One region of the Streptomyces sp. NPDC048018 genome, then DNA from elsewhere that is predicted to be linked to it. Evidence: riboswitches for the same ligand, from Rfam matches in the RefSeq annotation. Region 1 holds a riboswitch; the other holds the start of a gene.
The links. A riboswitch is a leader RNA that binds a small molecule or an ion and turns the genes downstream of it on or off. The one in region 1 is predicted to bind glycine.

Region 1 (4,126 bases):
CTCACCGGTGACCGGGGAGTACAGCTCGCTGACCGACTTGGTGGACTCCAGCTCGCCGCAGTCCTCGCCCGCGGTGACGGTGGCGCCGACCTCGGGGAGCTGGACGTACACGATGTCGCCGAGGGCGTTGGCCGCGTGCTCGGTGATGCCGACCGTGGCGACGCCGTCCTCGACGGCCGACAGCCACTCGTGCTCCTTGCTGTAACGCAGCTGCTGGGGGTTGCTCATGAGCTGATTCTCCTGGATCGGGGGAGTGCTGATGTACGGGGGTCTTACGGGATGAGACGTGTCCTGAGACGAATGCGTCACGTCCGGCGCCGACGGGGCTCGCGCCCCATGATCACTTCTGGCGCTTGTAGAACGGCAGCGCCACGACCTCGTACGGCTCGTGCGCGCCGCGGATGTCGACGCCGACGCCCTCGGAGCCGGGCGCGGCGAAGGCGGCGTCCACGTAGGCCATGGCGATCGGCTTGCCCAGGGTCGGGGACGGGGCGCCGGAGGTGATCTCGCCGACGACCTCGCCGTTCGCGACGACGGACATGCCGGCGCGCGGCACCCGGCGGCCCTCGGCGACCAGGCCGACCAGCTTGCGCGGCGGGGCGGACTCGGCGCGCTCGGCGGCCTTCTCCAGCGCCTCACGGCCCACGAAACGGCCCTCGTTCGTGGTCTTCTCGAACTTCACGACCCGGCCCAGGCCCGCGTCGAAGGGGGTCAGCGCCGTGGTCAGCTCGTGGCCGTACAGCGGCATGCCCGCCTCCAGGCGGAGCGTGTCGCGGCAGGACAGGCCGCAGGGGATCAGGCCGACGTCCTGGCCCGCCTCGGTCAGCGCCCGCCACACGCCCTCGGCGTGCTCCGGCTTCAGGAACAGCTCGAAGCCGTCCTCGCCGGTGTAGCCGGTGCGCGCGATCAGCGCGGGCACACCGGCGACCGTGCCGGGCAGGCCCGCGTAGTACTTGAGGCCGTCCAGGTCGGCGTCGGTGACGGCCTTCAGGATGCCGGGGGACTCCGGGCCCTGCACGGCGATCAGCGCGTACGCGTCGCGGTCGTCGCGGACCTCGGCGTCGAAGCCGGCCGCGCGCTCGGTGAGGGCGTCGAGGACGACCTGCGCGTTGGAGGCGTTGGCGACGACCATGAACTCGGTCTCGCCGAGGCGGTACACGATCAGGTCGTCGAGGATGCCGCCGTCCTCCCGGCAGATCATCGTGTAGCGGGCGCGGCCGTTGCCCACGGTGGAGATGTTGCCGACCAGGGCGTAGTCCAGGAGGTCCACGGCCTGCGGGCCCGTGACCGTGATCTCGCCCATGTGGGAGAGGTCGAAGAGGCCGGCCCTGGTGCGTACGGCGTTGTGCTCGTCGCGCTCGCTGGCGTAGCGCAGCGGCATGTCCCAGCCCGCGAAGTCGGTCATGGTCGCGCCCAGCGAACGATGCAGCGCATCGAGGGCGGTCAGGCGGGGGGCAGTGCTCATGGGGTGGCTCCCGGGTCCCAGGGCGTGCAGGGCACGACGTGCATGACGGTGAGGACGATCCTCCCCATCTGTCATGGAACCTGAGAGGTTCACCGAGGGCATCCTCGGCTTGCACCTTGGGTGGGGACGCGACAGGGCGACCCGCTTTTCAGATCTGCCTCATCCACGCGGTACGGGGCCTGAGAGATTCAAGGGAGGTGCTTGCTCCTTCGGCGCCCGGCGCACTGGGTGCCCCGGAACTCTCCCGCGCGGATTCGAGCGGCCGGTATGCGGTTGTGGGCGCTCGTGCGAGCGCCTGGCGCGCTCATCATTGCACGGCGGGTCCGCGCGGCAAATCGCTTGCGTCTCATTACCGTTTCTTTACACTTCGTGGGCAAGGGTCTCTCCGCAGGACCCGACGGGGGGAGTGAGCGATGACGATCCAGCGCACCGGCGCCTACGCCACGAGCGCGGGCATACCGGTCCAGCGCGCCGGAGCCCGGGCCCGGGCCCGCAGCCGGCGCCGCGCGCGGCTGCTGCGGGACCTCCGCGAGCGCGGCGGACGCACCCCCCGCGTGCTCAGCTTCGAGGCCGGCGACGTCGTGGTCGTCTCCGGGCTGCCCGGAGCCGGCAAGTCGACCCTCATGGGCCGCGCCGCCGAAGGCCGCGCCATCGACTCGCAGGACACCCGCGAGCGCTGGGAGGCCCGGCTGCCCCGGCTGCTGCCCTACGCGGTCTACCGCCCGCTGGCCCGCCTCGCCCACTACGCGGGCCTCCGGCGCGCCCTGCGCTCCGGCGCCGGCGTCGTCGTGCACGACTGCGGCACCCAGTCCTGGGTGCGCGGCTGGCTCGCCCGCGAGGCGCGCCGGCGTGGCGCCGCCCTGCACCTCATCCTGCTCGACGTCGATCCCGAGACCGCCCGGGCCGGCCAGGCGGAGCGCGGCCGCGGCGTCTCCGGCTACGCCTTCGCGAGGCACCGCCGCGCCGTCGGCCGCCTGGTCCGCACCGCCGAGGCCGGCGCCCTGCCGCCGGGCTGCGCCTCGGTCACCCTGCTCGACCGCGACGCCGCCGACACCCTGCGGAGGATCGGCTTCCGTGACGTGTCCTGAACCACTCCCACCCCTTCACGCGTCCTTTTCGGTCACGGAGGCGTCGAGCCGCCGTTAAGGTGCTGACCGCACCGAGTGCCGGGAAGGGGACGAAGAACCGTGAACGTGACGTGGCCGGGCAACGAGCTCGAGGAAGTACTGGCCGCCTCGCTCGGCAACCCCTCCGCCGGCGGCCGGCTCGTCGAGGTCCTCGGCCGCAGCCCCGTCTGGGTGCCGCTGCCCAACGGCGGCGGGCCCGACAGCGCCGAGCTCGACCTGCCCACCCTGGAGATCGACGGCTCGCCCTATGTGCCCGTCTTCAGCTCCGAGCAGCAGTTCCTCGCCATCGCCGGCGAGCACATGTCCTACACCGTCGCCCCCGCCCGCGACTTCGCCCGCGGCCTGCCCCCGCAGCTCGGCATCGCCGTGAACCCCGGCGGCACCGTCGGCGTCCCGCTGCCCCCGCCCGCCGTCGCCGAGCTCTGCCGGTCCGGCCGCACCGCTCTCGACGGGCCCGCCGGCGGCGGCCGCGTCCGCCTCTTCGAGCCCGACTGGCAGGACGACCCGGTCGACTTCCTCGCCGCCGCCTCCGCCGAGTTCGAGGCGGCCGGCGTGATCGCCACCGCCCGCCGCACCCTGGCCAGCGTCGAGGGCACCGAACCCGCCCTGTTCGTCGGCGTCCAGCTCACCGGCCCCGACGTCGACCGCAACGTCCCGCTCGACGCCCTCGGCCGGGCCCTCGGCCGGGTCGAGGTCGCCTGGCCGGTCAACCTCATCCTGCTCGACGTGGCGCAGGACCCCGTGGCCGACTGGATGCTGGAGAAGGTGCGCCCCTTCTTCCAGCGCGCCGCCGTGTGACGGTCCCCCTGTTTAAGCTGAACTGATTCAGAAGCCGCGACGGCCCTCCTGCAGGCCTTCCGGCACAAGCCATCCAGTCCGCGTGACGAAAGAGGGGCGGGACCCACGGTGAGCGCGTCAGGCACCGCTGCGGCCGGAACGGTCGAGCACACGCTGCGCCAGGTGGCGCCCGGGCGCCACGACGCCTACGAGGAGCTGCTGCACGCCCTCACCGGAGGCGAGGTCTGGATGCTCCTGTGGCAGGGCGGCCCCGGATCGCCCGACGCCCAGTACGGGAACATGGAGGTCGACGGCCACGGCTACGCCCCGTGCGTGACCTCCGCCCAGGAGCTCTCCGCCTCCGGCTGGAACCGTGCCCACGAGGTCGTCTCCGGCCTGGACATCGCCCGCGCCCTCTACCCCGACCGCTGGGGCATCTGGCTCAATCCGCACGCCCCCGGCGGCGGCGTCGGCATCCCCTGGGCCGATCTGCGCCGCATCGCGACCGGCCTGGGCCGGATGCCCGCCGGACCCCTGCGGCTCTCCGAGCCCGCCGTCGAGATCCCGCAGTTCTACGCCCTGCTCACGCAGAACGCCCACCGCACCCCGGCCGTCCGCTCGCTGCGGCGCGCCTGGGTGCAGCCCGCGCTCGGCTCCCCGTACCTGGCCATCGGCCTCGACCTGTACGACTCCTCGCCGACCTCCGTCGAGACCGTCCGGGCGATGATGCACCGCACCGTCACCGCCGTCCCCGACG
Region 2 (4,126 bases), on a different contig from region 1:
CGGTGACCTCGGCGAGGCGCTCCTCCAGCTCGGTGATGAGCGTGAGGTAGCCCTGCGCCTGCTCGACCGGGGCGAACGGGTGGATCTGGCCGAACTCGGGCCAGGTCACCGGCTCCATCTCGGTGGTCGCGTTCAGCTTCATGGTGCAGGAGCCGAGCGGGATCATGCCGCGGTCGAGCGCGTAGTCGCGGTCGGCCAGCTTGCGCAGGTAGCGCAGCATCGAGGTCTCGGAGCGGTGCGCGTGGAAGACCGGGTGGGTCAGGTACGCGTCGTCGCGCAGCGCGTCGGCGGGCAGCGCGTCCTCGGTGACGGCGTCCAGGGCCTCGATGTCGGCGTCGACGCCGAAGGCGGACCAGACCGCGGCCAGCTGGGCGCGGGTGGTCGTCTCGTCGCAGGAGGCGGACACGTGGTCGGCGTCGACGCGGTAGAGGTTCACGCCGGCCTCGCGGGCGGCGGCGACGACGGCGTCGGCACGGCCCGGGACGCGGGCGGTGACGGTGTCGAAGAAGGCGCCCTGGGTGAGCTCGACGCCCCCGGCGCGCAGTCCGGCGGCGAGGATGGCGGCGTACCGGTGGGTGCGCCGCGCGATTCCCTTGAGCCCCTCGGGGCCGTGGTAGACGGCGTACATGCCGGCCATGACGGCGAGCAGCACCTGAGCGGTACAGATGTTGCTGGTGGCCTTCTCGCGGCGGATGTGCTGCTCGCGGGTCTGCAGGGCCAGGCGGTAGGCCTTGTTGCCGTCGGCGTCGACGGAGACGCCGACGAGGCGGCCCGGCAGGGAGCGGGCGTGCTTGTCCTGGACGGCCATGAAGCCGGCGTGGGGACCGCCGAAGCCCATGGGCACGCCGAAGCGCTGGGTGGTGCCGACGGCGATGTCGGCGCCGAGCGAACCGGGCGAGGCGAGGAGCGTCAGGGCGAGCAGGTCGGCGGCGACGGTGACGATGGCACCGAGCTCGTGGGCCTGGTCGATGACCGGCTTGATGTCACGGATGGCACCGGAGGCACCCGGGTACTGCAGCAGCACACCGAAGACGCCGCGCTCGGCGACCTCGGCGGGGATGCCGGCGCTCAGGTCGGCGACGACGACCTCGACCCCGGTCGGCTCGGCGCGGGTCTCGATGACGGCGATGGTCTGCGGCAGCGCGTCGGCGTCGATCAGGTAGACACCGTTCTTGACCTTGCCCACCCGGCGGGAGAGCGCCATGGCCTCGGCGGCGGCGGTGCCCTCGTCCAGGAGGGAGGCGCCGGAGGTGGGCAGACCGGTCAGGTCGGCGACCATGGTCTGGAAGTTGAGCAGCGCCTCGAGGCGGCCCTGGGAGATCTCGGGCTGGTACGGCGTGTAGGCCGTGTACCAGGCCGGGTTCTCCATGACGTTCCGCAGGATGACCGGCGGGGTGAAGGTCCCGTAGTAGCCGAGCCCGATCATGGGGGCGAGCACCTGGTTGCGGTCCGCGAGCGCGCGCAGTTCGGCGAGCACCTCGGCCTCGGTGCGGGCCGCCGGAAGCGCCAGGGCCTCGGTGTTCTTGATGACGTCCGGAACGGCGGCGGCCGTGAGCTCGTCGAGGGAGCCGTAACCGACCTGGGCGAGCATCTTGGCGCGCGCCTCGGCGTCGGGTCCGATGTGCCGCTGCTCGAAGGGAATACCCTGCTCGAGCTCGGAGAGCGGAGTGCGGTTGGCGGTCATGTACGGGGGCCTCCTGGTCGTCACGACCTGCGAGGGGCACCACGGCGCGGGTGCCCGGACGGCCTCCCCCTCTGTCATCCAAACCTGAGAGCTTCACCGGCCCCGCCTCGCGGTGGGCCGGCTTTCACCGTCGGTGAGAGCGGATCGCCGTCGACGCCCGCCCTGCTTTCCAGAGTGACCTCGTCCGCGCGGTACAGGGGCCTGAGAGATTCCGGGGAGGATTTGCTCCTTCGGCGCCTCCGCGAGTTTCCTCCGGAGGACTCTCCCGCGCGGGGTCGACAGCCACAGCCAGCCTACCAGCGCCGTTCCCTCTTCCATCGCTCAAGTGGCCGACATCCCAGATGTGCACTTTCGTTGTGCTTGTAGAGCAGTTGCGACCAGTTGGAGGGACCGTGCAGACCGACATCGATCCGCGCAGCCTGATCGGCCGCAAGGCGTTCGACCGGAACGGGCACAAGATCGGCACCGTTGACGAGGTGTACCTGGACGACGCCACGGGAGTCCCCGAATGGGCCGCCGTGCGCACCGGTCTGTTCAGCCGGGACGCGTTCGTCCCTCTGGAGCCGAGCGACTTCGTGAACGACACCCTCCGCATCCCGTACGACCGCGCCCTCATCAAGGACGCCCCCGACTTCGGCGTGGGCCGCCACCTCTCCCCCGAGCAGGAGCTGCAGCTCTACCGCCACTACAGCATGGCGCTTCCGCCGCCGCCCCAGGACTCCCCGAGGGACTTCGGCCGCCTGGCGGGCCAGGAGGACGCGTAGACAGGACGTGCGGCCCCCCGGGCCGGAGCGGCGCGCGGCCGGCGGCCGAGGGCGGTGGCCGGCACGGGCCGTGCGCGGTGCCGTCGGCTCGGCGGGGTGGAGTGCGGCGGTGGGCGCCCGGCGGGTGGCGTGGCTCGGCGGGGTGGAGTGCGGCGGTGGGCGCCCGGCGGGTGGCGTGGCTCCGCGGGCGGGAGGCGCCGGCCCGCGGCAGTGGGCCGCCCCGGGACGTCCGTCTACGCCGCCGCCCCCGTGGCCCCTCCGGGGACCAGCGGCAGCGGCTCCGACGGCTCCAGGTCCGGATCGTCGACCGGGAAGGTCCTGACGCGGCCCGGCGCGGACGTCGGCTCCTCGAAGCGCACGGTCACCCGCCCGACCCCGCTGCCCTGCACCCACCCGGCCCCGTACTCCGCGTGCCGCACGTCGTGCCCGGCGGCCCACCGCCGCCCGGTGCTCTCCGTGGCCGTCGGAGGGACGGGGGAGGCCGCGGCAGCGGCGGCCGTCTCCTCCGTGCCGGCCGGGCCGCCGGCCTCCTCCCCCGCGAGCTCCGCCTCCCGCGCCTCCGCCTGGGCGAACAGGTCCTCCTGGGTGTAGTCCGTCAGCCCGCTCACGCCGACCCCCAGGAGCCGCACCCCGCCCGTCGTGTCCACGAGCTCCAGGAGCCGTCCCGCGGCCTCCCGCACCACCACCGGGTCGTCCGTCGGCCCCCGCAGCGTCTCCGACCGGGTCAGCGTCGAGAAGTCGTAGCGCCGCACCTTCAGGACGATCGTCCGCCCGGAGTGCCCGGAGCCCCGCAGCCGCGCCACGCACCGCTCCGCGAGCCGCTCCACCTCCAGCCGGATCCGCAGCCGGTCGTGCAGGTCCACGTCGAAGGTGTCCTCGACGGACACCGACTTGGCGTCCCGCTCGGCCACCACGGGCCGGTCGTCGTGCCCGAGGGCCATCCGGTAGAGGGAGGACCCGTGCGCACGCCCCAGGATCCGCACGAGCTCGTCCTCGCCCGCTTCCACCACGTCGGTCACCGTCACGATCCCGGCCCGCCGCAGATGCTCGCCGGTCGCCGGGCCGATGCCGGGAATGATCCGCACCGAACGCGGCCCGAGCAGCTCCCGCTCCGTCCCGGGCTCGATGAGCACGAGCCCGTCCGGCTTGGCCTCCTCGGAGGCGATCTTCGCGAGCATCTTCGACCCGGCGAGGCCGACCGACCCGGTCAGCCCGGTCGTGGCGCGAATGTCCCGGCGCAGCCTCTCCCCCGCCGCCCGCGCGCTCGCGCCGTCGTCGGCCACTCCGCCGGCCTCCAGGTCGACGAAGGCCTCGTCCAGGCTGAGCGGCTCCACGAGCGGCGAGAGCCGCCCGAGCAGCTCCATCACCTGCACGCTGATCGCCCGGTAGAAGGCGAAGCGCGGCACCAGGTACGCCGCGTTCGGCGCGAGGCGGCGCGCCTGGGCCATCGGCATCGCCGAGTGCACCCCGAAACGCCGCGCCTCGTACGACGCCGTGGCGACCACTCCGCGCGGTCCGAGTCCGCCCACGACCACGGGCTTCCCCCGCAGGCTGGGCTTCGACGCCTGCTCGGCGGCGGCGAAGAAGGCATCCATGTCGAGATGCAGGATGGTGGGCGCGGCTCTCACACGTCCGATGCTGCCCTACGCCACTGACAATCGGCCCGCACTCGGGTACG

Region 2: it holds a riboswitch for glycine, as region 1 does, so the genes downstream of both, gcvP (aminomethyl-transferring glycine dehydrogenase) here and gcvT (glycine cleavage system aminomethyltransferase GcvT) in region 1, are expected to answer to the same signal.

The regions. Positions count from the first base shown of each region.
Region 1 covers NZ_JBIDBK010000006.1:322,237-326,362, forward strand. Annotated here, with positions in the region: gene gcvH (glycine cleavage system protein GcvH) at 1-228, opposite strand, end outside; gene gcvT (glycine cleavage system aminomethyltransferase GcvT) at 341-1,465, opposite strand; glycine riboswitch at 1,624-1,722, opposite strand; gene ACGF1Z_RS24655 (AAA family ATPase) at 1,879-2,553, shown strand; gene ACGF1Z_RS24660 (enhanced serine sensitivity protein SseB) at 2,653-3,390, shown strand; gene ACGF1Z_RS24665 (enhanced serine sensitivity protein SseB C-terminal domain-containing protein) at 3,499-4,126, shown strand, end outside.
Region 2 covers NZ_JBIDBK010000003.1:1,017,505-1,021,630, forward strand. Annotated here, with positions in the region: gene gcvP (aminomethyl-transferring glycine dehydrogenase) at 1-1,684, opposite strand, end outside; glycine riboswitch at 1,864-1,962, opposite strand; gene ACGF1Z_RS15785 (PRC-barrel domain-containing protein) at 2,077-2,448, shown strand; gene ACGF1Z_RS15790 (DNA polymerase IV) at 2,682-4,076, opposite strand.